DNA from 3 places in the Pseudoalteromonas sp. S2893 genome. Region 1 is predicted to be linked to each of the others. Evidence: predicted binding sites of a transcription regulator. Region 1 holds the regulator's gene; each other region holds the start of a gene.
What was found. The regulator LexA, encoded in region 1, represses DNA repair genes until DNA is damaged. The targets are predictions, from matches to a motif close to TACTGTATNNNNATACAGTA.

Region 1 (11,059 bases):
GGGTTTTACTAAGCCGGCCTTTGGCTACAGGGCGGTGGCGTGTACGCGCCATTTTTGTATCTATTTCGCTATCAACAACATGATTTATTACCGCCGCAGCGCCAGAGAGCAAACCAATGCCTAATAAACTAATAAATTGTACTGCAATGCCTCGCCCTACATCAGGCGCCAGTGCCAAGCCAACCCAGGCAGTAAGTACCAACATAGCCACTACTTTAAACTTGCTAATAGCTAAGTAATCTTGCAGTAAATTATAAGCACGTTGAATAAAAGGGTGTGCGCTAATAACCTGTAGTTCTTTTTTGTCGAGTGTGAGTGCCATAATTATTCCCCTTTAAGTGCGTGCTTTTAGGTAGTAACACAACCTAACCATAGTCAATAACAAGATAGCTGCCATTAAATTGTGTGCCAGCGCCACTCCAAGCGGAAAGTGCCAATGCACCACTGCAAGCCCCAAACTAATTTGGCAAAGTAGCGCAACAAGCACGCTGACAGTACAGTGTTTTATTTTTGCAGATTGCGCCTGACTGTATATACGCCACATAATTAGCGCCAACACAATACATGTAACTAGCGCCCAAATTCTGTGTAGTAGATGAATAGACATACGCGCCTGTTGCGATAGCACTCCGTACTCATAATTACTGTGCTCAAGCGGCAGCTGAAACACACTACTGAGTGAAAATGGCTGCGCATAACTACACAGCGGTAAGCCATTACAGTGTGGCGCTGCATAATTTGCTGCAAGCCATCCTCCTAATGCAATTTGAATAACCAACACAGCCAATGCAACTAAGCTCAATGAAAAATAGCCTTTAGCGCTACTATCTCCGCCCTCTATGGGTTTAGTAGTTAAACGCAGGTATAAAAGAGTGATTAGCGATAAAATACTAAATCCCCCCAGCAAATGCCCCATTACAATAAGCGGTTGTAAGTTCATAGTAACGGTCCACATACCCAGCGCAGCCTGAAATATAACTAACAATAATAAGGCTAGCGGTAATTTAACCGGCGTGTTTGAGTAATGGCGCTTTACAAAAGCCAATACAAATAGCGCTAAAATAAGCACCCCCAGCGCGCCTGCAAAGTAACGGTGGATCATTTCTTTCCACGCTTTGGCGGTTTCAAACATCATATCTGGGTAACTTTGGGTAGCCAGTGCGATATCGGCTTCATGCTTTGGTACAGTTAAAAAGCCATAGCAACCGGGCCAATCTGGGCAACCAAGACCTGCGTCACTTAAACGTGTATAAGCACCTAGCCCTACTACTAACAGCGCAAGTAACCCCGTTGCAAGTACCCAGTTTTTATAATTTTTATACATAGGAATCTCCCATTAACAATGCGCTATTAATTAGCTTGAACGAGAATAATTAAGCAGTTTTTTTAAATCTTTTAATAAACCTTTTTGCACTAAACGGTTTTCTTGTGGCTGCTCTTTAAACGGATACTCAAGCACCACTAACCCCATATGATCGATTAAATATAAGCTAGCGGGCTGCAAATTTTGTTGCGCGTTAAAGGTTTTCCAAGGAATGTTTTTAACTTTAGGCGCTCCCATTACAGCCATATCAACCTTGCCCTGATTTTTTCCTAAGGCGATATATAAGTTATTAAGCGCATTGAGCTGCTCATTGCACGAAGCGTTACATTTATTGGAGTAATTAAGCGCAATTGTCCATTGCTTAGGGTTATGCTGCTGCCAGTTTTCAAGCTTTACTTCCTGCTGTAAAAACTCGCCATTATTAGTAATGGCGCTCGGCAACCAGTCTAGTTTTAGCGCACCATATGCAAGTATTAGCGGTACAGCGCAACATACAACAAACAAAACTAAGGGGTTATTTTTCATTGTTAGTCCTCTTTTTACTGGCAAAAATGGCCACCACTACACAGGCTAAGGCTATTAAAAACCATTGCACTGCATACGCTTGGTGCTTTTGCGGACTCATCACCACCGCTTTATAATGCGGTATAGCTAGCGCATCTCCAGCACCTTGACGATAAGCCATAAAATTAAATAACGATTGATTACTCTGCTCACTTAGCTTTTGTAAATCTATTGATTGGATTCGTTTTTGAAGGTCTTGTTTTGTCGCATTGGTTTGTAAGTTAAAGCTCGTTAAATTTCGCTCTTTTATCTGCGCTTTAAACGTAATATTACGTTTAGGAAGTTGGATGTTCGGTAGTTCGCTGCGTGAAATAGGCGCTTTTACCCACCCTAAATTAACGAGTAAAGCGCCACTTGCTTGGCTTGGCTTAAATAACACCAATAAATCGTAACCGACCTGCCCTTGGTAAACTTGGTTATCTAAAAGCCAGTATTGCTGATTTATTATTTTTCCGACAAGCTCAACCACTACACCTGTTTTATTCCACTTTGAAGGCATTGCCTGTAATTGCTGCCAGCTCATTACGCCTTGGGTTTGCATGTTAGCTATAGCTGTTAGCTGTTGCTGCTTTTGCTCAGCCCTTGCTAATTGCCAATACCCTAAACGTACACATACCAGCACCACAGCTACCACAACGCAAAGTGCGATAAATGAGCTAAGCTTTTGTTTACGCCTTAAAATTAACTGCATAAAGGGTCAACCCAGTGATTATTAAAATTATTATTGTGCTGCTGTTACTATTTATACTTTTCAACTTGTTTAGAGCGCTATTTATTATGGTGACCGATAAATCTGGCGGTCGGCCTATGTCGCATTTTTTAGGCCGTCGCGTGCTGTTTTCTGTGGTGGTTTTGGTGATGGTGATAGCCGCTGTAAAACTTGGTTTTATAAAGGCTAATCACTCACCATTAACCGTTACAACACATACACAAAAACAAATAAACACAGCCACACCACATCAACAAAATGCCAGTACCAAGCCGCTGCTTGAAAAGCAAAATGTTTATCTTTCGTAAAGTGGCCTTTTAAAATACGCACAAATACAACAAACAAAATGATGGCGCCAAGGGTCACATGCATGCCATGAAAACCTGTCAGCAAAAAGAATGTATTCCCGTAAATGCCTGCATCTAGTGTTAAGTTTAAGTCGTTGTAGGCATAAATATATTCTTCTACCTGCAATGCTAAAAAGCACACACCCAATAAAATGGTTGCCCCTAGCATCACTTTTAGCGGTTTACGTTTATTGTTTTCAATGGCTACGTGAGCAAAATGCAAAGTAACCGAAGACGCTAATAAAATAAGCGTATTAATAAGGGGTAAGCCTTGCCACCCCATAGCTTGCGTGGTTTCACCTGCTGGTGTGGTTAGTAGTGGCCATACGGCCTCAAAGGTCGGCCAAAGCACCTCGTTGGTCATTGCATTATTCCCAGCGCCGCCAAGCCAAGGCACCGACAGTATGCGGGCGTAAAATAATGCGCCAAAAAAGGCCATAAAAAACATAACTTCAGAGAATATAAACCAGCTCATTCCTTGTCGAAATGAGCGGTCCATTTGCGCTGAATATAAGCCCTGATCAGACTCGCTAATTACATTTTTAAACCAGCTAAAAATCATATACAGCAGCACTGCAATGCCTGCATATAGCAGGTACACACCGCTGCCCCCTTCACTTTCTAAGTTCATGACTGTTAAAGCCGCACCAACGGCAATAAAAAATAACGCCACCGCGCCCACTATGGGCCAAGGACTTTGCTCGGGTACGTAGTAGTTTTCATAATCTTGATTCATGTTACTTGCTCCTAGTTTTACACTAGACATGCAGGCTAGTTATTTCTTGCTACTAGCTGCTCACTAATATCAAATACGGTGTACGATAAAGTTAGCTCTTCTACATCGCTCGGCAGTGCAGTATCAACATAAAAAAGCAGCTTAAACTCAAGTTCTTCACCCGCTTTTAGGGGTTGTTGATCAAAGCAAAAGCACGCTATTTTATGTAAGTACTTGGCTGCCTTTCCGGGCGATACAGAAGGTACCGCTTGCATTACTTTATCGATATCACTGGTGTTCTTTGCGCTAAACATCACCTCACGCATGGCACCTGGTTTCACATCAACACTGTATTCTTTAGATTTAACAATAAACGGCGCACCACTTTGCGCATGGGTTGTAAAGCTCACACCTATTTCTCGATTTTGTGCAACCTGTGTACTTTGCTTAGCTTGTTCAAGCGACGGCTTGCCATTAAGCCCAGTTATGTCGCAAAACACGTCATATAAGGGCACTAAGGCAAATGCAAAAGCAAACATACCTATACAAATAAGAATTAGGCGCTTTAATAGCGGTGCATGTGTCATTATTTAATTTCCGGCGGCGTAGAAAAAGTATGATACGGCGCAGGAGAGTCCACTTCCCACTCTAAACCTTCAGCACCATCCCATACTTTTGCAGGGACTTTATCGCCCCCTCGGGCACATTTAATTACCACCGCCACAAAGAGTAACTGCGATAAACCAAAGGCAAACCCACCTATGCTTATGATTGCGTTAAAATCAGCAAACTGCAGGGCGTAATCGGGAATACGGCGCGGCATACCTGCCAGCCCTACAAAATGCATAGGGAAAAACAATACATTTACGCTTACCAGCGATAACCAAAAATGCCACTTAGCCAAGGTAATGTTGTACATGTTGCCCGTCCACTTAGGCAGCCAATAATAAGCCCCCGCCATAATCGAAAATATTGCCCCCGTAACTAACACGTAATGAAAGTGCGCCACCACAAAGTAAGTATCGTGATACTGAAAATCAGCAGGCGTTATAGCCAACATCAGCCCCGAAAAGCCCCCTAAAGTAAACAGCACAATAAAGGCAATACTAAATAGCATGGGCACTTCAAAACTTATTGACCCTCGCCACATAGTGGCTACCCAGTTAAATACTTTTACCCCTGTAGGCACCGATATCAGCATGGTCGCGTACATAAAAAATAGCTCGCCAGCAACGGGCATACCGGTCGTAAACATATGATGTGCCCACACTATAAAGCTCAGTAATGCAATAGAGGAGGTTGCGTAAACCATTGAGGCATAACCAAATAGTTTTTTACGTGAGAATGTAGGCACTATGGTCGAAATAATACCAAAGGCGGGTAAAATCATGATGTACACTTCGGGATGGCCAAAAAACCAAAATATGTGCTGAAACATCACCGGATCGCCGCCACCTGCCGCATCAAAAAAGCTGGTTCCAAAGTATTTATCGGTGAGCACCATAGTGACCGCTCCGGCCAGTACGGGCATAACAGCAATTAATAAAAATGCGGTTATTAGCCATGTCCAAACAAATAATGGTAGTTTCATCCATGTCATGCCTGGGGCACGTAAATTAACAATGGTCACAATTACGTTTATTGCGCCCATAATTGAGCTAATCCCCATAATGTGCACTGCAAACACAAACATTGCAGTGTTGTCGTTACTATACGTTGTTGAAAGCGGCGCATAGAACGTCCAGCCAAATGCGGGGCCGCCTCCAGGCATTAATAACGAGGCCAATAAAATTAAAAAAGCGAAGGGTAAAATCCAAAAGCTCCAGTTGTTCATTCTGGGCAGCGCCATATCTGGCGCACCAATCATGAGCGGTACCATCCAGTTAGCAAGCCCCGTAAAGGCTGGCATAACAGCACCAAACACCATAATTAAACCGTGTACTGTGGTCATTTGGTTAAAAAAGTGTGGGTCTACCAATTGTAATCCTGGCTGAAATAACTCAGCCCGAATAACCATGGCCATTGCACCGCCAATTAAAAACATAGTCAGCGAAAAAATTAAGTACATGCTGCCAATATCTTTATGGTTTGTTGTGTATAACCAACGTTTAAAACCTTTGGCTGGGTGATGGCCGTGGTGAGCGTCATTGGCGTTAGGTTGTTCTACTATGCTACTCATTAGTTCGCCTCCGCATCAAGTGCTGCCTGAATTTCACTAGGTTGGATGACATCACCCGTTTCATTACCCCACGCATTACGTTTATAGGTAATTACCGCTGCAAGTTGTTTAATTGAGAGCTGCTTTGCAAATGCCTGCATTGCAGTTCCTGGGCGGCCATGAATCACTACATCAATGTGATCTTTTATATCACCCAAAACAATGGGGCTGCCTTTTAACGCAGGAAATACGCCCGGTAGCCCCATACCTGTAGGTTGATGACACGCAGCGCAACTTGCCATATACACTTGCTCACCTAGTGTCATTAGCTCTTCTTTAGGAATTGTTTTATCAAGCAATGCTGCATCAGCAAGTGCGGCTTTTTGCTTAGCTTGCTTAGCATCTGCAAGCCATGCGTTAAAGTCCTCTTGCGATTTAGCTTCAACCACCACGGGCATAAAACCATGATCTTTACCGCACAGCTCTGCACACTGTCCTCGGTAAATACCTTCTTCGTTAATGTTGGTCCACGTTTCGTTGATAAACCCCGGATTGGCATCTTTTTTAACGGCAAAATCGGGTACCCACCAAGAGTGGATAACATCATCAGAGGTCATTAAAAAACGCACCTTTCGATTAATTGGCAGTACTAAAGGTTTATCAACCTCAAGTAAATAATTAGGGTTTTTATTAGCAAGGTTGGCTATTTCGTCTTGAGGGGTAGATAAAATAGAGTAAAACTCTACGTCTTCGCCCATATATTCATAATGCCACTTCCACTGTGACCCTGTAATTTTAATGGTTAAGTCAGCCTTACTGGCATCTTCCATCGCAATGAGGGTTTTAGTGGCAGGGATTGCCATGGCAATTAAAATAACAAACGGAATGGCAGTCCAAAGAATTTCTACTTTGGTACTTTCATGAAATTGGGCAGGAACTGCCCCTTTAGATTTACGGTGATGAATCAGTGCCCAAAACATTATTGCGAACACTATCACCCCAATCACACAACATATTAAAAATATGGTCATGTGTAGCTGATATACATTATTACTTATATCGGTTACGCCCTTGCGCATATTGTATTGGCTATTAGCCAGCACTTGCTGCGGGAACATAATCAACACAAGCCACAAGGTAGAGGTCAGTTTACCCATGTGACGGCTCCTTTGATGCTATTGCGAATGCAAAGCGAAGAGGCATACGGCTTAAACGCCAATTCGTTATTTTTATTTTTTAACCAATCTTATTTTTGATTGGTATCGCTAGGACAACAAAAGGTTTGTGTATATTGTGTGTTCTCATAACTAAAAAGCTGTGAGTTATTGTTAGTCCAGCACATTAATGATTAGCTAAAAAACGTACAACAAGCAAGTTTTAGTATAAAAAACAATCAAGTGATATTTTAAAATTGACTAAATGACGGCGTATTAAATTGTTATTTAACAGCCAAGATACGAGCAAAATTAAGGGATGTAACACGCTTAGGAAGATAAAAGTATGAGTGAAAAAAAGTTTACAGCCTAAATAATTTTAGGGCGCTTTGAGATGGTGGAAGGTTTGTTTTTAAAACAAAAATGCGCACTAAAAAGTGCGCATTTATAGATATTACTTAAAAATAGTTAAAAATTACATCCAATCGGCATTTCTTATTACGCCAACGGCTAACCCTTCAATATTAAAAGATTCGTTTTCAAGGTCTACTTCAATTGGCGTAAACTCTTCGTTTTCGGCGTGTAATAATACTTTTCGGCCTGCTTTTTCTAGGCGTTTTACGGTTACGTCTTCATCTACTCGTGCAACCACAACTTGGCCGTTTTCTGCAGTTTGAGTACGGTGTACGGCAAGTAAGTCGCCATCCATAATACCTATATCTTTCATACTCATACCGTTAACACGCAGTAAAAAGTCGGCGGCTGGTTTAAACATAAGTGGGTCTATTTTACAGTGACTCTCAACATGCTCTTGCGCCAAAATAGGCGAACCCGCTGCAACTCTACCTATTAATGGCAGACCCAGTTGCTCAGGCTCCTCTTCTTCAACCAATTGAATACCACGGCTTGCGCCTGGTTTCATTTTAATAACACCTTTTTTGGCAAGCGCTTTTAAGTGCTCTTCTGCGGCATTGGCACTTTTAAAACCGAGTGTTTGCGCAATTTCGGCACGTGTAGGAGGCATACCAGTGTCTTTAATAAAAACTTTTATTAGTTCGAGTATTTGAGCTTGGCGTTTAGTTAATGGTCGCATACAACTGGTTTTCCATACAGTACATTTAACTGTGAGTATATACAGTTAAATAAAAATCGCAAATTTAAATTGTGCTTTAAAATAGCTAAATACACCGCACCTGGATAAATTTTAGGTAATTACAGACGTTCAGTATTTAAAATGCTATAAATTTGCTTTCAATATAAAGGAGTAATTATGAGTATTTGGCATCAACCCATTACATTAGAGCTTTGCAAACAGTTAGATGAGGGAATAAACGGCCAAGGCACGCTAATGAAAACCATGGGCATAGAAATAACCGAAATAGGAGATGATTACCTAGTGGCTACCATGCCCGCAATTCCTGAGCATCATAATCCTATTGGTATGGTACATGGTGGCGCAAATGTGGTACTTGCCGAAACCGTAGCAAGCTACGCCGCTAACTTTGTAGTGGACTTTACAAAATTTTATTGTGTTGGACAGGAAATTAGCGCCAGCCACTTAAAGGCCTCTCGAAATGGCACTTTAACCGCCGTTACTCGTGCATTTCATATTGGTAAGCGCAGTTCTGTATGGGAAATAAAAATAACCAATAGCCGCGGCGAGCTTTGCTGCGTATCAAAAATGACCGCAGCGGTTGTCGAGCGCAAATAATTAACTATGGCTACTTTTCGATAGGGTAAATCGTTATTTCCATACCAGCGCCAATGGCAGATATACGTAGTAGTGTATCTGCATGTAGAGCTTGGTTAAAACACTTAGGTGACGTGCCCGACTCAAAGCCTATATCAAACGTTCTGCGCGAACAGCTTAGCCACTGCTTAAGCGCATTACGTGAACACGACTCTATTAATTCACATAAGTGGTTGATTGCTTTGTCTGGCGTGGTTATATCACCTGAGGCTTCAATACGCGCCAATTGACGATATTCGTCTTTGTCATAATGCAAAACCATCGCGTTTTTCTTTAAGTCTGCCACCAGGGCGCTAATATCTTGTTTAGACTCAAGCTCTAGATCTACATTTAAAAATTGAATTTCCGACATTGTCTGCTTTTTACCCTCTTATAGTTTCATCGCAAACTTTAACGCAGTTTTACTTTTATACCAAATCAACTAAGCGCTAAACATGGCTTTATTCATAGAAAATACCTGTTTAAACGCCATTGGCACCTAATTTGCCTTATAAAACGGGTTAGGCTAATTACGCTTAATTTTACCGTTTATGTATGAAAGTTATACACACACACTGTGTAATTAAACGCTTCAGGAGGACAATTATGGTAGATCATGGCCCGCAAATTAAAAATGACGATCAGTACGATGCGCTTCGAGATGAAGGCATGAGCAAAAAAAAAGCCGCGCGCATTGCTAATAGCAATACTCATAAAACTGCTGTCAAAGGCGGCAAAGCCTCAAAGTATGAGCAGCGCACTAAAAAGCAGCTGTACAATAAAGCTAAAGAGCTCGGCATTAGTGGCCGCTCTAAAATGAGCAAACAAGGGCTAATAAATGCCTTACGTGAGCATTAAACACAGCCTCACTGATTTTTTATCGCTCCTTTTTATTATTTTTATAAAGTTAGAGTAAGCTTATGAATAACTGCGACAAAATGCCGCAGTAAAAGCATGGGCTGCTGTAATACACTAACGCTAAAAATAATAAGAAGCACAAAATGAGAAAACAACTATTTAAGCGCGCTCGAAAACTACATAAGTGGCTAGGCTATTTACTTGCCTTACAAATTTTAGCTTGGCTTTTAGGCGGCTTAGTAATGAGCGCGATACCACTTGAATACGTACACGGTAAGCACCTTGCTAAGCGCACACTTACAAACCCATTTACTCAAGCAGACTACCCCACATCACTCGATAATATTACTGCCCAAGTACCTAACCCCACGCAAATAGTGTTTGAGCACTTTTTAACGACCCCGCTTATTACTGTTATTAATACTGACGAGCAGCAAAGCTTTAATGGTTTAACGGGGCGCCCTTTTCAGCCACCGACTAAAATACAAATTACCGCTAATGCACAAGCGCATTTACTCATCGACGCTAAGCCAATTAGCACTACACTTTTAAAACAAGGCACTCGAGAGGTGGGATACAAAAAAAATGTGTGGCAAGTACAATTTAACGACACCTTTAATACTACGCTGTATTTAAACGCAATTAACGGCAAAGTTATCATAGTTCGCAGCACACTATGGCGCATATTCGACTTTTTTTGGATGCTACACATAATGGATTACGACGAGCGAGAAGATTTTAACAACCCGCTTCTCATCAGCTTTGCAGCCACCAGCGTACTATTTTGTTTATGCGGTATTATTTTATTAATACAAAACGTTAGGCTAAAAAAACTTACACGTGTTGGTCAATCAAAATAGGGTTGCCGTCTGGGTCGGTAATAATAAAACTTTTATCACCCACAGGTTCAACCTGGATATGAGCGCTTTGAAAATATTCGCTAAGCGCATCAACATCCTTAAACTCTGCAACGGTTTGTGCGTTTTGATCCCAGCCAGGATTGAAGGTCAGCATGTTTTTATCAAACATACCCGAGAACAAGCCAATTAAATGCTCACCGTTTTTCATCACTAGCCAGTTTTGCTCTATCTCACCTGCAAACTCGCTAAAGCCCAGCTTTTCGTAAAACGCTTTTGAGACTCTAATATCTTTAACTGTTAAACTTATTGAAAAAGCACCTAGCATAGTCATCTCCTCGCTATTTTTTATATCAGTATAGAGTGTACTAAGCATTGCGGATTAAAATTTGTTCAGGCTTTATCTTTTAGCAGCAAAACTTTAGACTAGCGCCTCCTGTAGTTCACGTATGTGATGGATATGCTTAAATTTATTTTGGCCTTTGTGGCTTGTTGTATTTGTTTTTCTACATCGAGTGAAGAATTTACCCGTTTTTCAACGGCTAAAAGGCACTTAATTAAAACCCTACCCGAAAACGCCAAAAGCCTTTACTGCGGCTGCGACATTAAAAAACAAGGTAAAAAGCTAATCCCCGACCCTAGCA
Region 2 (10,184 bases), on a different contig from region 1:
CTCTATATGTTTCGTAACGACCGATCTCGCAACAATAAAGCTGTAACCCCAAAAGGTATGGGCTTGATCTATTATCAAATTTTTTTAGAAAGTCTTTTAAGTATTTTGCTAATTATCAATTGATAGCAAAGTCTATAAACTTGCCCCATCTTGTATTTACATACCTTACCAAAGGGGAGAAGAGCATGTCTCATCAAATTATTAAAGACTTACATAACCGTTACACGGCTAAAAAATACGATACGAGCAAACGTATTTCATCGGCGGATCTTGACGTAATTAAAGAAGCTATTCGCTTGTCTGCTTCTTCAATCAACTCTCAACCTTGGAAGTTTGTATTGGTAGAAAGTGATGAAGCTAAGCAGCGTTTGCACGATACATTTGCTAACAAGCACCAGTTTAATCAATTACACGCTAAAGAAGCGTCGCATACACTGTTATTAGCTTACGATCCTAAGTTTACTAAAGAGAAGTTTGTTAAACGTGTGGATGTTGAAGTGAGCTCTGGTCACTTACCAGCGCAACTGCGTGAAAGCTTTATGGGTGCCTACGCTTTTGCTGAAATGAATACGGATGAAAATGGCTACAATGGCAGCTGGACTAAAGCACAAGTTTACCTAGCACTGGGTAACATTATGCATACACTAGCGCGTTTAAATATTGCATCTACGCCTATGGAAGGTGTTGACCCAGAGTTAATCGGTGAGAAGTTTAGCGAAGAGCTTGATGGTCATATTTGTGAAGTGGCACTTGCAATGGGTTACCCAGTTGAAGAAGAAGATTGGAACTTTGGCAAACCTAAAGCGCGTTTACCAGTTGAAGATATTATAGCTACTGTATAACGTGTTGCTATAAGTTAATTAGCCGAGAGCCTTCTCGGCTTTTTTATTTTTAGAATAAACCATACGCTTGTGTTTCTTCGTCTTCCTGTTGTGCTAAATGATCAGGTCTAAATATTGCGCTAGGGTCTATTAAAACACTGTGTTTTTCGGCTAACTTTATTAGCCCTCGCATCATGCCTTTGGTTTGCGGGTCTATATCAAAGCCTACTTCGGTTAATTTATCGAGTGGCTTAATGTCTTCTTTTTTATAATCTATATTGTCCTCTACTTTATCTACTAGTAATCCGATATGCGGGTTGAGCCCATCTTTAGTAGTAAAAACAATAATAGGTTTATAATCGAGTGTTATTTGCTCTTTTGCCGCATCAAACAGTCTTTGTAATTGCATAAAGCTGTTGCGCTTTATACTCGCTAAATATTTACTGGCTTGTTTATAGTCTTGCTCGTTATGAGTACTAACTGCGCGATCTGTTGCTGTTACTAGCGCTTGAAAAGGCTCATCAAGTTTTTCTATGATAGATTTTAGGTCACTGTTGTCAGTTTTAAACTCTTTATAAAATACGGCGATGTTGTGCAGCTGAGTTTTATCGTTTGTTATTACGTGGCTCTGTTGCGCGATGCTTTTTTCAAATTGGCTAAACCAATCATTAAGCGAGGCTTGCCAGGTTCTTAGCTCATTAAGTGCTTTTTTATTACTTTGCTCTGTAGAGCTGCCATTTAAAATAACACCTAGGTCGAACACCGGCGTGGGTGTTTCCATGTAGTCTTTTACACCAATAAAGCTCTTATTGTTATTTGGCAATGTAGTGAGGTTATTATCAAACCGCTCGGTGAGTAAAATATCGAGAATTTTAAGTGAAATGGTTTTACAGCCCACTTGAAAGTTTATGAATTCCATACCTTTATCTTTAATTGCCTTGTAATGCTTTAAGGATAGAACAAAATAGATAAATAGCTTAAAGGTTGTGTGGTTTTTTAATTAGTGACTTAACTGCGAGTTTAAATTGTTGCTCTAAGGCTTTTTTTCCACTTAAACGATGTTGCTTGATTAGCTGCTCATTACTGTGGTTTTGTAATACCATTTGTATCAGCAAGTGGCGATCTTCACTTTTAGTTGCCATTAGGCTGGATGGGGAGTGGTTAAATAAATACCATAGTTTTGGCGCGGTATTAAAGCGATTTATTGTACTAATTGCAGTGTTTATAGGTGGGCTGGGCACGCTAGATTCATCGATAAATTTACTTATTAGCTCACTGACTAACTCACTGTCGAGTTGGCTAAAGTGCGTTAATAAACCATAAAACAAATCACTTTTAAATTGCTGAGCTAAGGTATGTAAGCCCTGCGTGGATGTGTTTAATGCTTTAATAACGAGGGCTGAGTGCTCACCCGTGCTTTTATCTCGCTGATAACCTAGCTTTACAGCACTAAAGCCCTGAGATTGCCAAAAATGTAAAAGCCCTGCTGTAGCCCCAAAACTTGCACCTATATAACTACAGGTGGGGGTTAGCTGATGTTGGCAATGCGCTAGCAATGCTTTACCTACGCCTTGTTGCTGCAGGTTAGGTGCAACAGCTATACGAATAACGCGTGCGCTTTGTTTTGTTAAATAGCTTGGCTGTGCGCTTAATTGCGCGAGCGATTGTGCCATTAAATGCCCTTGTGGGCGGCGCTCACCACTGATTACTTGCTTAGCTAGCTCTGCATCCATACCGCCTTCAACTGCTATTAAACACACACCCACAACATGCATGTCGCATCTACTAATAAACAGCCTTTGCGCTGGGGCATCAAGTAATTGGCGTAAATCGTTAACACTGCTCTGGTAATGGGCAAGTGCTAGCAACGCAACTATTTGCTGCAGTAAAGGCTCATTGTCAACGAGTTGCTGTTGAGTGACTTCAACGTGCTCAATGCTATTTAAAGCGGGTGGGTATTCGTTATATTGTGCATCTAAAGCAAAGAGTGTGCGTACATGTTGCTCAAGAGGGTCGCCCTTGGCAAAACGTAAAGGGTCTTCTAAGTTTACAATTTTTGCCGCTTTGTAATTTGCTTTAATATGTTGCGTAAAGCGAATGGTATAGCCTCGGCCATTACCCTCGTAGCCTACCAAGGTGCTTGCAAAGACTATACGCGGGTAGTGCTTTAACATGGTTAACAGTAGAGGAACAGGGATTGCGGCGGCTTCATCAACCAGTAATAAATCACATTGCGGCAACTGATTAAGCAGTGCATCGGGCGCCATGTATTGTAAATTAGCTAAATGTTTTTGCTGAGCCTTGTATTCAACCTGTAAGCTTTTAGCTAAATGCTTAAAACAGCTATGGGTGGCTCTAAATTGTGTTGCGCATACAATGATTTTTTTATCATGTAATGCTGCGGCTGCAAGACCTAGCGCGGCTGATTTTCCTCGCCCTCTGTCGGCATTAATAATTAAAGGCCTGTTCGCACGTCCTGTGGCCACCTTAATTATTTGCTCAACGCAGTGTTGCTGCGCCTGATACTCAATTTTATTTGTTACATTGCTTTTGAGCTGCGGCTCTTTAAAGACAGTGTGTTCATCAAAGTGTATGGCGGGTAGGGTTTGTAAAAGGCGAGAAAAACGTAAATTAAAATAGCTTTGCTGATTACTACACCCATAAGACTGCACGCTTTGCAGCGCAGGGTCTTGCCATGAGGCTAGACGTTGTAAATCAGGCAGTAATAAAAATAAAAGCCCGCCGGCTTTTACGGTGCCGGCTAATGCAGCGAGTTTATCGGGGTAAATGCCACTAAAGCCATCATAAACGGCATGAGGAAACTCTTGCCCAAGTAGTTGATGAGTATGCTCAGGCCAACTTGCATTGGCAAGGCTGCTTGAAAGTAGCTTTACATCATCCGAACGGGTTAACGCGCTTAATAGCTCATAGCACCACGTAGGCTGGCCTGTAATTAGCACTAACTGACGATGCTTTGCGCCAGTTAGTTGCTGCGTTAATTGCTCAACACAGTGCTTATACAGCTTGAAGTCGTGCATATGCGGTTACTAACCATTTGCTGCCAAGGTCGTCAAAGTTTACTTGCACACGCGATTGCGCGCCGCTGCCTTCGTAATTAAGCACAGTGCCAATACCAAATTTAGCGTGCAGTACACGTTGGCCTAAGTTAAAACCACTTTCTTCAAATACAGCATGGCTTACTGATGCGCTAAAACGTCCTGCAGCAGGCGGTCGTGATACCTGTGTTTTAATACGAATTTCTTCTACGCAATCTTCGGGTATTTCACGTAAAAATCGCGATGGGCTATGGTACTTTTCTTGGCCGTATAAACGACGGCTTTCGGCATGGCTTATGTAAAGCTTGTCCATGGCACGGGTCATGCCCACGTAACAAAGGCGGCGTTCTTCTTCTAAGCGCCCTGATTCTTCATTACTTTGCTGCGATGGGAACATGCCTTCTTCAACACCCACCATAAACACAAGTGGAAACTCTAAGCCCTTAGCAGAGTGAAGAGTCATCATTTGCACAGCGTCTTCGTGTTCATCGGCTTGGCCTTCACCAGATTCAAGCGATGTATAAGCTAAAAACCCTTGAAGTGGCGAACTAAACTCTTCTTCTTCAGGGAGTTCATATTGATCGCAGGCACTGATAAGCTCTTCTAAGTTTTCTACGCGAGCTCGGCCTTTTTCGCCTTTTTCAGCTTGATACATAGCCATAAGCCCAGAGGTTTGAATAGCGTATTTGGCTTGCTCTTGTAGTGTAAGGTCGCTAATTTTATCTTCTATGTGCTCTACCAACTCTACAAATTTTGTAACAGCGCTAGCCGCACGACCCGATAAATGTTGTTGTTCAACAATTGCTTTAGCTGCGTACCAAAGAGGCAGCGACTCAGCACGCGCACAGTCGCGTATATGGCTAAGTGTTTTATCGCCAATACCGCGCGCAGGGGTGTTTATTACACGCTCAAATGCGGCGTCGTCTTGGCGGTTTCCTACCAGTCGCAAGTACGATAGCGCATCTTTAATTTCTTGGCGCTCGAAGAATCGCATACCACCGTAAATACGGTATTTTAAGCCTTCTTGAAGCATGGCTTCCTCGAGTACACGAGATTGCGCGTTACTACGGTATAAAATAGCGGCGTCTTGCAACGCATTACCAGCATTTAACCAGCTGCGTAGCTTGCTGCTTACAAAGCGGGCTTCGTCTAGCTCGTTAAAGGCGGCATAAATTGATATAGGTTCGCCTTCGTTGCCATCGGTCCAAAGGCTTTTACCCATGCGCTCTGAATTATTTTTAATTAGCGCATTAGATGCTTTTAGAATGGTCGCGGTTGAGCGGTAGTTTTGCTCAAGACGAATAGTTTCGGCGTCAAAATCAGTTAGAAAGCGTTTAATGTTTTCTATTTTAGCGCCACGCCAACCGTAAATACTCTGGTCATCGTCGCCTACAATCATAATGCTTTGTGTATCACCAGCAAGTAGCTTTAGCCATGCGTATTGAATGGTATTGGTATCTTGGAACTCGTCTACCAGCATGTGGGCAAAGCGCTGCTGGTAATGGCGAAGTAGCGTAGGGTTATTTTTAAGTACTTCGTAGCTACGTAGCAGTATTTCTGCAAAATCGACTAAACCTGCACGGTCACACGCTTCTTGATAGGCGGCATATACACGTAGCATCATTTGCTCGTTTATATCGTAGGCTTGAATATCTTTAGGACGCAGGGCTTCATCTTTTTTAGCGCTGATGTACCAGCCAAATTGTTTGGCGGGCCATTTTTTGTCATCAATATTCATTGATTTTAATAAGCGCTTGATCATTCTAAGTTGATCGTCAGAGTCTAAAATTTGAAAGGCTTCTGGTAGGTTTGCTTCTCGATGGTGAGCGCGCAAAATACGGTGTGATAGACCATGGAATGTACCAATCCACATGCCACCGACAGGGGCTTTTAGGGTTTCTTCAACACGGGTGCGCATTTCTTTAGCGGCTTTATTAGTAAAGGTAACCGCAAAAATACTATAAGGCGATGCTTGCTCAACCTGCATTAACCACGCGATACGATGAACTAAAACACGTGTTTTACCCGAACCAGCACCTGCTAATACCAGCATGTTTTGTAGTGGGGCTGCAACGGCATCGCGTTGTTTGTCATTTAAGCCATCGAGTAATTCAGAAACGTCCATCGTTACGCCTTTTCAATCAATAATGAGGGCAGTATAACAGGTGTTTTTGTTAGGCTAAATAAAATACTGTTTTTATGAACAGCTATTCTAAAAATACTTGTAAAACTAATCGCTTAGTCGCTTTTTTGTACTCTAAAGTAACGATAATTAATAATAAAAATAATCAAATTGACCTATATTTAGTAAAAAATACTAAAGCAGTTATTTAGTAGTAATTTAACTATTTGATTTTTAAGCTTTAATAAATTGGCATAAAGTGTGATAGTAAGTAAATAACTAAAACTTAAAATTAATTAACTACAGAGGTGAGTATGGCTGATCAAGGTTCTGGCGGTAATGTTATTGCAGCGTTGTGTAATATATTTTTTCCTGGTTTAGGGCAATTGGTACAAGGGCGAATTTTAGCCGCTATCTTTTTTGCGCTAGCTATTATAATTAGTTACGCACTTATTTATGTATTAGTAGGCTTCGTACTCGTGCCTATTATTTATTTATGGTCGATTATAGATGCTGCACGTTTTAGATCGCGAAGTTAGCTTTTATGTCACCTATTTAATAGCGCCCATTGGCGCTATTTTGCGTTTTAGGGTCGGTGTTTAAGGCTATTTATGGGTATAATTAGTGCATTAGCGTTTTAAAAGTAAAAATTATGGAATATCAATTTATACGTGACCCTATTAGTGGGCTGCGCATTAAAATAAGCAGCGAGCATGCCCTAATTGGCCGCTGGTTAAACGAAGAAATTGGCAAAGAAAAAGTCGCGATGGTACAAGCACTTATTAGCTCGGTAAAAACAAGTTACGAGCCAATAACGTTAAAAGGCCAAGAGATAGACTTAATACTCTCTAAAGACGAAGCCTTATTTGAAGCCCATGCTCTACACCAAGACAGCGAAGATTTAGTCGCCTATCAAGATGATGACTTAATGCTTGAAGAAAATGGCCTAGTGAGTGGTTGTGGCTTTGAAGATTTTATAGATTTAATTGAGTCGTGGGCTGAGTTTACTGGCTCGCGTTAAACGTTTAAAAGGCCAACCTAGTTGGCTTTTTTGTAATATCAATTGTGTAAAGTTATTAGGCATTTATAGCGCTCTATTTAGCACCCTAGAATGATTAAATATTTAAGTCGATTGGTATATATCTACAGATTATTGATTTTCTATTGATTTAACGCCAGCTAATAATAGCTCCTCTGTTAAACGTACTTTATAATTAGGGTTTGCGTACTGAAAATACACAACGCCGCTTTTATCAATTACAAATACAGCTGGTACAGGTAAGGCGACGTTTACCTTGCCTTGGGCATCAACAAAGTTAACACCGCGCTTATTGCGATAGATAGCAGCTGTTTTATCATCTAAAAAATAAGCTAAACCTAAGGCTTTTGCTAGGGTTAAGCTATCATCTGAAAGCAGTAAATAATTTGGCGAACTTATTTTACTTTGGGCTAGCTTTTCTGGGCTATCTGGCGATACTGCAATAATTTGCGCGTTTAAATTAGCGAGTTGTTGCTCAATTTTTTGTATATTAGCCAGTTGTTTTGAGCAATAAGGACACCAACCACCGCGGTAAATAATAAGTACCGTTGTTTTTTCAGCAAAGCGCTTTTGTAACTCTACATTATTACCATGTTGATCTTTGAGCGTTATATTAGGCACGCTTAAGCCCGGTAATAATGGTGATACTTGCTCGGGGGCTGCAGCAATTCCTTCTGTACTTGCTTGCGCATTCGTTACTAAAAAAGCAGTCATTACAATAGTCGCCAAGGTGTGCAGTAACACTTTACTCATCATTATTTCCTGCCCTGTTTTTATGTGCTGTTTATAATAGATCAAAAATGCACTTTTTATTATTTGCCTGTATCATAAGCGTAATTTAAAAGCTCAAGTGGAAACGATATGTCAGCCAACTTAAATAAGCTAGTAGTAATGCTAGAAATGCAAAATGCCATGAACACTAAAGTTCATGATCAATGGTTTAGCCAAGGCTTTGAGTGGTACAGAGCCATTTGGGTAGAGTGTGCAGAAATGCTAGATCATTACGGTTGGAAGTGGTGGAAAAAACAAACCCCAGACACCGAGCAAGTTATTCTAGAATTGGTTGATATATTTCATTTTGGTTTGTCGTTAAGAATTGACGGAACAACCTCTTACGAAGAGTTAGCTAAGCAGCTAGAACAAGAACTTAGCGCACCACAGGCCGCAGATGACTTTAAACAAACTCTTGAAATATTAGCAGCTTCAGCAGTTGCAAATAAAACCTTTAACGCGGCCGCGTTTGCAGGGTGTATGGCGCAAATAGGGATGGATATTGACGATTTATACCGTGGTTACGTAGGTAAAAACACGTTAAACTTTTTCCGCCAAGATCATGGCTACAAAGATGGCAGCTACATCAAAGTATGGAATGGCCAAGAAGATAACGAGCATTTAGTCGAAGTCGTTAAAAGCCTTGATACCGAACATGCCGACTTTGCAAAGCTAGTATATCAAGGCCTAGTGGCGCGTTACCCGCAACAATAATCTAGCTGCTAGATTATGTTTCTGTAGTCGGTTACGTTTAAGTAATCGGCTATTACATTATGTGGTTGCTGGCTATCTGGGTTGGCCACCGCAAGTAAATGTTCAATGCCGTATTCTCGGGCAGCATTTAAAACTGGCACACTGTCATCAACAAACAAAGTGCGCTGCTTATTAAACCCTAAGTCTTTTTGTACTTGATGCCATAAACTTTGCTGCTCTTTACTCACTCCGTATTGATGAGTAGACACTACGCCATCTAAATAATTATCTATCGCGGTATGTTCAAATTTAAGCATGACGTTTTCTGGGTGGGCGTTAGTTAAAAGAATTAGCTCTTTACCTGCTTTTTTTAGCTCAGTTAAAAAGTGGGGTACATCTTCGCGTACTTTTATTAAGTGCTGGGTTTGGCGTTTTAATTCCATTATCGGTAAATTGAGTTGCTCTTGCCAATAATCTAAGCAATACCACTGTATTTGACCACTTACCGCTTGATAGCGTTTGTGCATATCGGCTTTTGCTTCATCAAGGGTAATATTGCGAGTGAGCGCAAGTTGCTCTGGTACAACGTTAAGCCAAAAGTGACTATCGAAATGTAAATCGAGTAATGTTCCGTCCATATCGAGTAAAACGGTATCGATTTTTGACCAATTTAGCATGGGCTTTTCCTTGTGAAAAGTTTATGATTAAGCACAACTGCCATGATAGCAAAATAACGCCAATGACACAGAAAAAGCACCCAACTCCGCCTCAAATTATTAGTAACAATGTAGTTGCTAAAAGCCGTTTATTTACTGTTGAATCGTTAGAGCTTAAGTTTTCTAATGACGAAGAGCGCCAGTATGAGCGCATACGTGGCGGTGGCCGCGGGGCTGTAATGATTGTACCAATAACTGCAGATAACGAAATGCTACTGGTACGTGAGTATTGCGCGGGCACAAACGACTACCAATTAGGCTTTCCTAAAGGCTTGATAGACCCAGGCGAAACACCACAGCAAGCTGCAAACAGAGAGCTTAAAGAAGAAGTTGGTTTTGGTGCTGAATTTTTTGAGCCGCTAAAAGTAGTATCAATGGCGCCAAGTTACTTTAACGCGACCATGCATATTTTATTTGCTAAGCAACTATATCCGCAAACGTTAGAAGGTGATGAGCCCGAACCTTTAGTGGTTGTTAAGTGGCCATTAACAGATTGGCAGTCATTATTAGAGCAAGACGATTTTACCGAAGCTCGCAGTGTTGCCGCTTTGCTATTATTAAATAAGTATTTAGCGTCTGGAGCTGCAAATGAATAAATTACTAGAGCCTTGTATTGAACTTGCACAAAGTGCAGGCGATGCCATTATGGCTATTTATAAAAAAGACGATATTGGCCAGCAAGAAAAATCAGACTCTACGCCTGTTACAAAAGCAGACTTAGCGTCTAACGATGTGCTTGTTGCTGGTTTAAAAGCGCTTGCGCCCGACATTCCTATCATGTCGGAAGAAACGCCTATTCCGGCACTTGCCCAAAGAAAGAACTGGCAGCGCTATTGGTTATTAGATCCGATGGATGGCACCGGTGAGTTTATTTTAGAAAGTGGTGACTTTGCCGTTAATATTGCGCTTATTGAAAATAATCACCCCGTTTTAGGTGTGATTCATTGGCCAGCAAAAGGGATCACT
Region 3 (11,059 bases), on a different contig from region 1:
AAAAGATGATTTTCAGGGTTCTGATTTTGCCTGGATGGACATGAAAAATAACCCCGTTGATGTGGTTATTGGCCCAATTGAAACCTACGAAGATCAACTCTTTGGCTACCGCTCTGCTTATGAGTCGTATGTACTAATTAAAGATTTAAAATGGAGCGAGCGCCTAGCTAAATTTGCAGCCTTTTTACCAGAGCTTCAAAAAGGTCTACCGGTAGATGCTAAATATAAGCAAGAAGTGCCAGGCTCAGACGCCGATTTAAATGCTTACGATGTGGTTTACTATGCAGGTCACTCAAATGCGGGCAGTAAAACGATTGCCATTAACTTACCAAACGATGAGCAAGTACAGCTTGAAAAAGGCACTCGTCGCCTGCAGCTTAAAAACGCAATGCGTGCAAAATTTGATAAAATTTTAGTGCCAATTGCTGAGCAGTTAATTGTACCTGAGCAACGTAAGCATATTACCTTTAACGCCTTTTTTGCCAATACCATGTTTCACGAAGTGGCTCATGGCCTAGGTATTAAAAACACCATTACAAATAAAGGCACTGTGCGCCAATCATTACAAGAGCACGCAAGTGCACTTGAAGAAGGTAAAGCCGATATTTTAGGTTTATACATGGTTGAGCAGTTACTTAAAAAAGGCGAAATTACCGAAGGCACATTAGAAGATTACTACACCACCTTTATGGCGGGTATTTTCCGCTCAGTACGTTTTGGTGCATCAAGCGCACATGGTAAAGCCAACATGATCCGCTTTAACTTTTTTGCACAAGAAGGCGCTTTTTCTAAAAATGAAGAGGGCTTATACCGTGTAAATATGGAAAAAATGGGCGTGGCTATGGCTAAGCTGTCGCGCTTAATTTTAACATTACAAGGTGACGGCGATTACGAAAAAGTAGATCAACTAATTGCCACTCATGGCGGAATTAAAGAAGAGCTGGCTAAAGACTTAGAAAAACTAAGCCAAGCAAATATTCCGGTTGATGTAACCTTTAAACAAGGTAAAGACGTGTTAGGCCTTAACTAACCCAACACGTAATACTTTGTAATACTTTAATAAAGCGCTGTAGTTTATAACTGCAGCGCTTTTTTTAGCGCTATTATTTGCTCATCTGTGTATGGTTTTGCAGGAAACTTACCCCACACAGGTGCAGGCCACGCAGCATCAGTTGTAAAACGTGCAATATGATGAATATGTAATTGCGGCACCATATTACCCAAAGCGGCCACGTTTAATTTATCAGGGCTAAACACTTGCATAATAAGCTTGCTGAGTTTGGCCGACTCTTTTAAATATACAATTTGATCGGCATCAGATAAATCGATGATCTCTTTTAAATTAGGTTTTCTGGGCACCAATACAAACCAAGGGTATTGGCTGTCGTTAAGTAATAGCACCTTACATAAAGGCCAATCTGCCAGTTCTATACAATCGCGCTTAAGCTCTGGGGCGAGTTCAAAAGTGTGGTTCGTCATCGTCACATCCTAGTTAGTCTTTAATAATGGCCACTTTATAGCATTTATTTGCAGTTGCACACGCTTAGCTTTACCATTTAATACAATATTTATAATAAGCTAAGGCAACCTTGTGCTAAAAAAAATAAAACACTTAACCCTCGCACTACCGCTAGCTGTTGGCGCACTAAGCGTACAAGCAAAACCATTATCGCTAGAGCGTATTTTTGATGATCCGAGCTTGTCGGGTAAAGCTCCCGTACAACTTAAGTTTTCACCAGACGGTAGCCGCGTAACTTACCTGCAAGGTAAAACCGATGACTACAACCGTTATGATTTATGGGAATACAACTTAAAAGATAACACCAACAGAATACTGGTTGATTCTGCAAAGCTATTTTCAGGCCCAGAAAACCTCTCTGATGAGGAAAAAGCACGCCGCGAACGCCAACGTATTTTTGGTAAAGGTATTTTAGAGTATAAATGGTCTAAAGATGGCAAAGCCCTGTTATTCCCACTCAATGGTGACCTGTATTATTACGAGCTTGCATCTGGTAAAAGTAAAAAACTTACCAATACAGAAGCGTTTGAAACCGATGCCCGTTTTTCTCCTAAAGGTAACTATGTATCGTTTATTCGCGAGCAAAACCTTTACGCTTTAGCACTTGATTCAGGTAAAGAAATACAACTGAGCAAAGATGGCGGTGGCGTTATTAAAAACGGCATGGCCGAATTTGTAGCACAAGAAGAAATGAGCCGGATGACTGGCTACTGGTGGGCTGGCGATGAATCTAAAATTGCATTCACTCGCGTAGATGAAACCCCAGTAAAAGAAGCCATCCGTAACGAAATTTATGCAGACGAAGTAAAGCTATTTAATCAACGTTACCCCTTTACAGGCACCGACAACGTTGAGATTCAACTTGGCGTTGTGTCTTTAAATAATCAAAACGTTGACTGGGTTGATTTAGGCGACGATAAAGACATTTACATTGCACGTGCTAAATGGCTAAAAGACAGCACTACCCTTTCGTATCAATGGCAAAATCGCTCACAACATAAGTTAGAACTACGCTTTTACAATAGCGATACTAAAACGCAAAAAGTAGCGTTAACAGAAAACAGCGATACGTGGATCAATTTAAACTTTGATCTGCATTTCTTAAAAGACAAAAAGCATTTTGTATGGGCTTCTGAGCGCGATGGTTTTAAACACCTTTATTTGTACCGCACTAACGGCCAGCTAATTCGACAAATCACCTCAGGAGACTGGGTTGTTGATAGCTTAAAAGGCGTAGATGAGAAAAAAGGCATAGTGTATTTTGCAGGACGTAAAGACACCCCGCTTGAAAGCCATTTATACAGCGCACCACTGTTTAAAAAAGGCAATATTAAGCGCATCACCGAACAAGGCCAATACCACAAAGTGGTAATGGCTAAAGACAGCAAAACGTTTATTGATAATAGCTCATCGGTAAACAAGCCTAACTCGGCGGCACTACGTAAAGTAAATGGCGAATTTATCACATGGCTTGAACAAAATAAGCTTGATGATAGCCACCCATTAACACCTTATTTAAGTGATTTAGCAACTCCAGAGTACGGCACAATTAAAGCTGAAGATGGCCAAGTAATGCATTACCGCTTGTTTAAACCAAGTAATATTGCAGACGGTAAAAAGCACCCAGTAATTGTTAATGTATACGGCGGCCCGCATGCACAACGCGTAACAAATAGCTGGCGCAGCAAAAACTTGTACTTTCAATACATGGCGCAACAAGGCTATGTTATTTTTCAGCTCGATAACCGAGGCTCATACAACCGTGGTAAAAAGTTTGAAGACGCTATTTACAAACACTTAGGTGTTGTAGAAGTAGCTGATCAAATTAAAGGCGTTGAGTTTTTACGCACGCTTGATTACGTAGACCCACAACGCATTGGTATTTATGGCCACAGTTATGGCGGATACATGGCCCTAATGACCATGTTTAAAGCGGGCGATTACTTTCAAGCCGGTGTATCGGGTGCACCAGTTACCGACTGGGCACTTTACGACACCCATTACACTGAGCGCTACCTTGGTCATCCAAAAACCAATGCCAAAGGCTACGAAGACAGCGCCGTATTCCCATACGCTGATGGCTTAAAAGGCCCGTTAATGATTTACCATGGCATGGCCGATGACAACGTGTTATTTACCCACGCCACTAAATTATTTAAACAACTACAAGATAACGAAAAACAGTTTGAAATGATGACCTACCCAGGCTCAAAACACAGCTTACGCGGTAAACAGGTGCAAACACATTTACACCAAACCATTACAAACTTCTTTAATCGACATTTTGATGTTAAATAATCAGATGACGACTAAATAGACTAAAGGCTGATTGAAAAATCAGCCTTTTTTTTGTCTTAATAAGTTAGTGAGCCTAGATTAAACGCTTTTTTTAGCTACGCTTATTCTATGCGCTAAGGCGTACACTAATTGAGGACAAATTAATGCTTAACCTACGTAGTTTCAGTATTTTTCAACGTTTTTTACTGTTAATAGCCATTGTTGTATTTGGCCTAATAGTACTTAGTATATCTAGCCTAACTCATCAATATAGCTCACTCAAAAACGAGCAATATCTAAAAACCCAAAATGTAGTAGAAACGGCATACAGTGTTATTGAGCATTACCACCAGCTTGAACAAAACAATACACTCACACAAGCGCAGGCTCAATCACAAGCACTGGCCGCTATAAAAGCGCTGCGCTATGACAAAACAAATTACTTTTGGGTAAACAACTACCAGCCCAAAATGGTAATGCACCCAATAAAGCCTGCGCTTAACGGTAAAGACTTAAGTAATAATAAAGACCCCGACGGCAAAGCACTTTTTGTAGAAATGGTGAACATTGTAAAACAACAAAAAGAAGGTTTTATACCTTATAAATGGCCAAAACCAGGAAAAGATCAGCCGGTAGATAAAGTCGCATTTGTAAAAGGTTTTAGCCCGTGGCAATGGATTATTGGCTCAGGCGTATACCTAGATTCAATAGATGAAGCATTTAGCGAGCAGCGTAACCTCATCATAATTAGCGCCCTAGTTATGATTATTGCTGTCATTTTATTAAGTTACTTTATTGGTAAAAGTATACTCACGCCTACTCGTCTTGCCGCAGATATGATGAAAAACATATCGCAAGGTGAAGGTGACTTAACACGTACGCTAAGCGAATCGGGCAATGATGAAATATCAGAGCTGTCACGCTCTTTTAATTTATTTGTTTTAAAAATGCGCGAGTCGTTAGTACATGTATCGCACAGTGCTGATGATGTAAGCAAACACGCTCATACGGTGGATGAGTCAAGTAAAACAAGCCACTCCTTCATTGAACTACAAAACGACAGTTCCACACAAGTAGCCGCCGCCATGGAGCAAATGACGCACCAAATTCATGATGTGAGTCGCAATGCCGAAGCCGCTGAACAAGCAGCCAATGATGCAGCGCACAATGCCTCAACCGGTAAAAACGTGGTAGCGAATACCATTACCGCCATAGAAACACTCTCAAGTAATATAGAGACAGTGAGCCAAGTAACTGAAGATTTAGCAAACGAAAGTAACAATATAGGCTCTGTGCTTGATGTGATCAGAAGTATATCGGAGCAAACAAACTTACTTGCACTCAACGCTGCTATAGAAGCGGCTCGTGCAGGCGAGCACGGCAGAGGGTTTGCAGTTGTTGCCGATGAAGTGCGCACATTAGCCAGCAGAACCGGGCAAAGCACAGATGAAATTCAAGCCATGATCACTAAATTACAAGAAGGCGCTAAAGCGGCTGTAGAGGCGGTAAAATCAAGCCAAGCACTGTCGGTGACGACGGTAGAGCAGGTTTCATCTGCCGATACATCGCTCAATGAAATAGAAAGGCTGGTATCTATAATTACCGACATGAACAGCCAAATAGCACGTGCCACCGAGCAGCAAACACAAGCTGCTGACGAGGTTAATTTACGTATTAACGAGCTATCTCAATCAACCGAGCAATCACTAAATAATACAAAGCAACTTACCGATGCCAGCGATAACCTTAAACAAAGTAGCCAAGGGCTTTCGAGCGTGGTTAATCGCTTTAAATTAAAATAATTAAAAAAAGCCCTGAATTAACAGGGCTTTTTATTACATAAGCGTTTTTAACTTACAAACAGTAGCGTGCAAATAAGCTGGTTACTGATGCTGCGGTTGGCTTACCGTGCTGCCAATCACCGCCTTCAACACCACTACCAGCAATGTCCATATGTACATAAGGAAGCGGCTGCTCAGAGTCGTTACCGTGTTTATCAAGCCCACCAACAACGGCTAAAAACGCCATAGGGAATTGATGCCCACGGGCTGTAACAGCAGAGGCCGCATTATTGCTTGATAAAACATCATCAGCGAGAGTACGCGGTTTGATAAAGTCGTAATCTTCACGGCGAGAGCGAGAAACCTCAGCTGCATCTGCCCATAAATCACCACAATCCGCTATTTGACGAGAGGTATTAGCGCTACGTGCAGGTCCGTTTTCAACATACGCTCCGTAAGGGCCCATAGCACGTGCCGCATGGCCTGTAAGGGTTGCTACGGTGAACAGTGTTGGATTAACTTCGCCTTTAGCTACATCTTTCATTTCGCTAAGTAGGTCACCCATAGCTAAACGCCCTTCTGCATCGGTGTTACCAATGCGTACACGTACGCCTTCACGGCTAGTGATAATTTCATCTGGTACAAAACAATCAGAGCCAATTGAATTACGAACCACAGCTAGGTAAGAAATAACTTTAACGCCTTTAGGTTGGTAATCTGCCACGGCTTTCATAAAGCCCGCAACGGATGCAGCCCCGCCTTTATCGCGGCTCATACCTGCCATGTAACCGCCTACTTTTAAATCGGCGCCGCCGGTATCGTAAACTAAGCCTTTACCAACAAACATTAGCGTGCGCGTTACTTCACCTTCTGGCACGTATTCTAGCTTTACAACACGTGGGTGGTGGCGCTCAACCGCATAAGATGCGCGAGCAACGGTGCTAAGCATAGGGTAGTTTTTATCTATCGTGTTAATATCGTCAATCACATCAACCGCTACTTTAGAGCCTTTAAAAAGCTCAACACAGTAATCGGCAAAACGTGGTGGCGCCATACGTTCAGGCTCAGTACCGCATAAGTCACGTGCTGCATATTGCCCTGCTGCAATTGCATTTACAGCTTTAACTGTTTGCTCATTTGCATCTATTAAACCTATTTGCGTAATAGGCTCAATGCTTTCGCCGTGGTATTCGCGCGCCTCTAAAGGTTGCCATAAGGCTTGGCATGCGCCTAAATACGCCACTTCTAATGCATGCTGGTAACGCGCATCTGTATGTAATTTTGGTAAGTAAATAGCAGGGTTTACACTACCCGCGGCTTTTGCTTCGTTAATCGCTAGCTTAGCGGCATCAAAATAGCGTCTTACATCATCGTAATCGCGGTTAAGCGGCCCCGTAGGTGCTAAAACAACGCGTACATTATCAACCACTAAAAACGTAACTTGTTTACCAATACGAGAATCTACTTTAGCGTGTGATTCGATAGCATCACTTAATGAGTTATTGGCTAATTGAGAAAAGTCATCACTAATTATAATAAGTGCATCGTGAGAAAATGAGTCAAAGCTTGCACTAAGTGATTGTGCAGCTATCGCTTGAGGATATGCCATAAGTAAAACTCCTGTTAGAAAACATAAGGGGCTATTATCGTTGATATAAAAACACAAAACCAGCCAACTGCGATCAGCTCATTTTAATCTGGCAACTTGGTTTTACAGCTAACTAATGTGACTCCATATTTTAAGAAGAAATTAACAACCACTATATAGTTTTTAGTAATGGTAGCCCCTGCTTACTCTATGTTTAAATTACTTTGCTAAAGTACTCTAAATTGCAAAAAGCATGTAGTTAATCAAGAATACTCAGTTGCAGATTTAAATTAGGTTCATTTTTAACACCCACTCCAATACCTAATAAACGCACTGGTTGCTGCATCCCGCGTTGATACGCCTTAGAGAGTAATTCAGTAAAAATAGCAGTATTTAATTGATGATGAGCTTGATCCGCTGAGGTAACAACAAAGTTTGCAAACTTCACTTTTACACTTAGCTTATTAATACGATTTTGTAGCTGTTGCTTATTAAGGCGCGCTGTTAGCTCTTCCAGTAATTTAGGTAACTGATCTAAACATTCTTGTAAGCTATTTTTATTGTATTCATAGGTGTGTTCAACACTAAGGGATTTACGCACTCGCTCAGTGGTTACTTTACCAATATATTCGCCAGCACATTTTTGATAAAGCGATACACCAAAATTCCCCACATGCTGCTGCATCCAATTAACGCCTTTCTCGCGAACGTCTTTACCTGTGTATAACCCCTTTAAATTAAGCTTTTCGAGGGTTACTTTGCCCACACCAGGGATTTTACCCAGCGGTAAATTATTTAAAAACGCATCAACTTCATCCGGCAAAACCACAAATTGGCCATTGGGTTTATTTTCGTCACTGGCTATTTTGGCAATAAACTTAATGGGGGCAACTCCGGCAGAGGCAGTAAGGCCGGTATCGTTATAAATATCTGCTCTAATTTGCTGAGCAATAAGCGTTGCGCTGCCTTTGCATGCGGTGCTGTTAGTTACATCTAGGTAAGCTTCATCAAGCGACAGCGGCTCTATTTGGTCGGTGTAGCGTTTAAATACAGCGCGTATTTGGTTAGAAATTTCTTTATAAACCGCCATGCGCCCAGGCACAATAACTAAATCGGGGCATAATTGCTTAGCGTGGTAATTAGACATAGCCGAGCGAACACCATATTCGCGCGCTATATAATTTGCTGTAGAGAGCACACCACGACGGCTATTGCCACCAATCGCTAAAGGCACACTGGCAAGTTTGGGGTTATCGCGCATTTCAACCGCTGCATAAAAGCAGTCCATGTCGATATGAATAAACTTTTTCATTACCACATAACAACTGTTTATTTATACAGCCATTATTAAGGATTCACTTTCATTAAGCAAGTCCATTAAAGCCTGTTTAGCTTGCTAAAGTTAAAGCGCTACTAGGTGTCGCGCGTTAAACCGCGCAAGCTTTAAACCGCTTTTTTAAAACGGCTGCTTAAAGCGCTTTGATTTTTTAAAGCAATGTAGCCAAAAAACAAACTCCAATAAAAACCCCGCAGCTAAAAGCATTATGCCGCCGGAGGCATTACCCATTGCATAGCAAGCAAAAGACGCTATAAAAACTAAACTGGCTAAAGCCCAATTAATTATATTTTGCATGTGTGTTCTCGTGTGTGTTGTCTGTGTTATTTAACTGTAGTCCTAAAAATAAATAGGTACAATCATCTTATAAAAAAACATGGCATTTATTGTCTTGAGCTACAAACACCATATTGATAACCTCATTCATTTAAAACTAAGAGTACACATACATGCAAAGGTTCAAAGATCAGCACCCTATTCATACCGATATCACCGTAGCATGGGCCGATATGGACGCCCTACAACATGTTAACAACGTGGTGTACTTGCGTTATTTTGAAATTGCGCGTATCGATTTTCTAAATAAAATAAATCAGTTTGATACGATAAAACCAGGTGGAATAGGCCCGGTCATTAGTGAAAACAATATTCGCTATAAACGTCCAGTGACCTTCCCAGATACCTTAACCGTAGGTATTACTATTTCAGATATAAAAAGCGACCGTTTTATGATGAATTACTCTGTATTTAGCCATGCTCAGCAAGCTATTACTACCACAGGCTATTCTCAAGTTGTTATGTTTGACTTTAAAACAGGACAAAAAGCGGCGATTTCAGAGCCATTACTATCGGCGCTACACCAATTCGCTTAATTAGGTTTTATTGCGAATTGATATTAATTATCCACTCTCAAGATCTTACATAATTTAAGGATTTTAAATGCAATACAGTCCGTTAGGCAGCAGCGGTGTTGATGTTTCTAGAGTATGCTTAGGCAGCATGACTTGGGGTAAACAAAATACCCAACAAGACGCCGATGAGCAAATAGCTTATGCCTTGGCACAAGGCGTTAATTTTATAGATACTGCCGAAATGTATGCCGTTCCTCCTTCACCAGAGACCTACGGTAAAACAGAGCAAATTATAGGTAACTGGCTAAGTCGCAATGCGCAAAAGCGCAGTGATATTGTATTGGCGAGTAAAATTGCAGGCAATGGCTTGTCGTGGGTACGAGATGGCGGCGATATAACACGCAGCGCTGTCATTGAGGCCGTAGATAACTCGCTTAAACGCCTACAAACCGACTACATAGATTTATACCAATTGCATTGGCCTAATCGCTCTACCCCACATTTTGGCAGGCAGTGGCCAGGTAAACTCACTTTTAGTGACGTAGATACTGAGCAACAACAAGCGGGTATGCTTGATATTTTAGAGGGCCTTAATGAGTGTGTTAAAGCCGGAAAAATAAAATATTGTGGCCTTTCAGATGACACCCCATGGGGCATTAGCCAATTTTTAAATTTAGCAAAAGTGCATAACTTACCGCGTATGGTGTCTATTCAAAACGAATTTAGCCTAGCGCACGCTAAAGATTGGCCTTATTTAATTGAGCAGTGTATCCATGAAGACATTGCTTATTTACCTTGGTCGCCGCTTGCTGCTGGCCTGCTAACGGGTAAATACCTAAACGGCGCACGCCCAGCGGGCTCGCGTTGGACATTTATGCAGCGCAATGGCATTTTTAGAGATACCCCTAACGCGCAAAAAGCCACGCAGCGTTATGTAGAGCTTGCACATGCAAGCGGCATAACCCCAGCCCAATTGGCTCTTGCTTGGTGTAATCAAGTCGATGGCGTTACCTCGTCAATTATTGGTGCGACCAGCATGGCCCAATTAAAAGAAGACATTGACGCTTTTAGCATAACTTTAAGCGACGACACTCTAACTGAAATTGGCACTATTTTTAAAGATTACCCGCAGCCATATTAAACCAAAATAATAGGCAGTTTTTTTACTGCCTTTTTCTCTCTTACATTTGAACATATACAAAGTAAAACTATACTAAAGTTAACTTAAATGGATTATTTTTAGTGAGTTATGCTTAGAAATGTAATTTTATTCTTTGGTGTCCTAGGTGGTTTAATGCGTTACGGGTACGCTGACAATACTCACCCAATTAAAGAAATTGTATGGCTACAAAGTTACACGCCCCCCTTTCATATGGATAAAGATTCGCATGCGCCGCAAGGTGGTATTTGCGACAACCTCACCGAGCAACTAATTAACAGCATTGATGATGTAAAACATACACGACTAATCGTGCCGCAAGAGCGAATTAATAAGCACTTAAATGAAGGCGATAATGTATGCTTTCCGTGTGTTATTCATAAAAAAACGGCCAATGGGGTGTTACAGTTTTCTACCCCCACCACGGTTTACCCGCCTTTTTCGGTTTTAACCACTCAAAAACTTGCTCCAGAAATACACGCTAAGTATGGCAGCCCTATTAAACTTATTCATTTATTGTCAGACGAGCAATATGTGTATGGTCAAGC

Region 2: a site for LexA is predicted at 6,067-6,086, ahead of uvrD (DNA helicase II). Genes of this name have one in related genera too.
Region 3: a site for LexA is predicted at 8,489-8,508, ahead of dinB (DNA polymerase IV). Genes of this name have one in related genera too.

What each region holds. Positions count from the first base shown of each region.
Region 1 is NZ_PNCY01000013.1:27,822-38,880, reverse strand. It holds gene cyoE (heme o synthase) at 1-322, opposite strand, end outside; gene CWC04_RS07910 (COX15/CtaA family protein) at 335-1,324, opposite strand; gene CWC04_RS07905 (transmembrane cytochrome oxidase associated protein) at 1,355-1,849, opposite strand; gene CWC04_RS07900 (SURF1 family protein) at 1,839-2,579, opposite strand; gene CWC04_RS20030 (DUF2909 domain-containing protein) at 2,594-2,905, shown strand; gene CWC04_RS07890 (cytochrome c oxidase subunit 3) at 2,805-3,680, opposite strand; gene CWC04_RS07885 (cytochrome c oxidase assembly protein) at 3,716-4,246, opposite strand; gene ctaD (cytochrome c oxidase subunit I) at 4,246-5,838, opposite strand; gene coxB (cytochrome c oxidase subunit II) at 5,838-6,974, opposite strand; gene lexA (transcriptional repressor LexA) at 7,447-8,064, opposite strand; gene CWC04_RS07865 (PaaI family thioesterase) at 8,242-8,682, shown strand; gene CWC04_RS07860 (hypothetical protein) at 8,693-9,073, opposite strand; gene CWC04_RS07855 (DUF7218 family protein) at 9,307-9,558, shown strand; gene CWC04_RS07850 (hypothetical protein) at 9,702-10,418, shown strand; gene CWC04_RS07845 (VOC family protein) at 10,393-10,743, opposite strand; gene CWC04_RS07840 (endonuclease) at 10,870-11,059, shown strand, end outside.
Region 2 is NZ_PNCY01000054.1:991-11,174, reverse strand. It holds gene CWC04_RS17835 (NAD(P)H-dependent oxidoreductase) at 186-842, shown strand; gene CWC04_RS17830 (hypothetical protein) at 892-1,740, opposite strand; gene CWC04_RS17825 (tRNA(Met) cytidine acetyltransferase TmcA domain-containing protein) at 1,799-3,859, opposite strand; gene uvrD (DNA helicase II) at 3,837-6,002, opposite strand; gene CWC04_RS17815 (hypothetical protein) at 6,314-6,538, shown strand; gene CWC04_RS17810 (YacL family protein) at 6,652-7,020, shown strand; gene CWC04_RS17805 (peroxiredoxin-like family protein) at 7,150-7,794, opposite strand; gene CWC04_RS17800 (dUTP diphosphatase) at 7,900-8,523, shown strand; gene yrfG (GMP/IMP nucleotidase) at 8,532-9,179, opposite strand; gene nudE (ADP compounds hydrolase NudE) at 9,242-9,814, shown strand; gene cysQ (3'(2'),5'-bisphosphate nucleotidase CysQ) at 9,807-10,184, shown strand, end outside.
Region 3 is NZ_PNCY01000001.1:120,473-131,531, reverse strand. It holds gene CWC04_RS00620 (DUF8614 domain-containing protein) at 1-1,030, shown strand, start outside; gene CWC04_RS00615 (HIT domain-containing protein) at 1,075-1,479, opposite strand; gene CWC04_RS00610 (S9 family peptidase) at 1,592-3,817, shown strand; gene CWC04_RS00605 (methyl-accepting chemotaxis protein) at 3,961-5,598, shown strand; gene CWC04_RS00600 (M17 family metallopeptidase) at 5,651-7,186, opposite strand; gene dinB (DNA polymerase IV) at 7,425-8,477, opposite strand; gene CWC04_RS00590 (acyl-CoA thioesterase) at 8,951-9,373, shown strand; gene CWC04_RS00585 (aldo/keto reductase) at 9,441-10,493, shown strand; gene CWC04_RS00580 (ABC transporter substrate-binding protein) at 10,647-11,059, shown strand, end outside.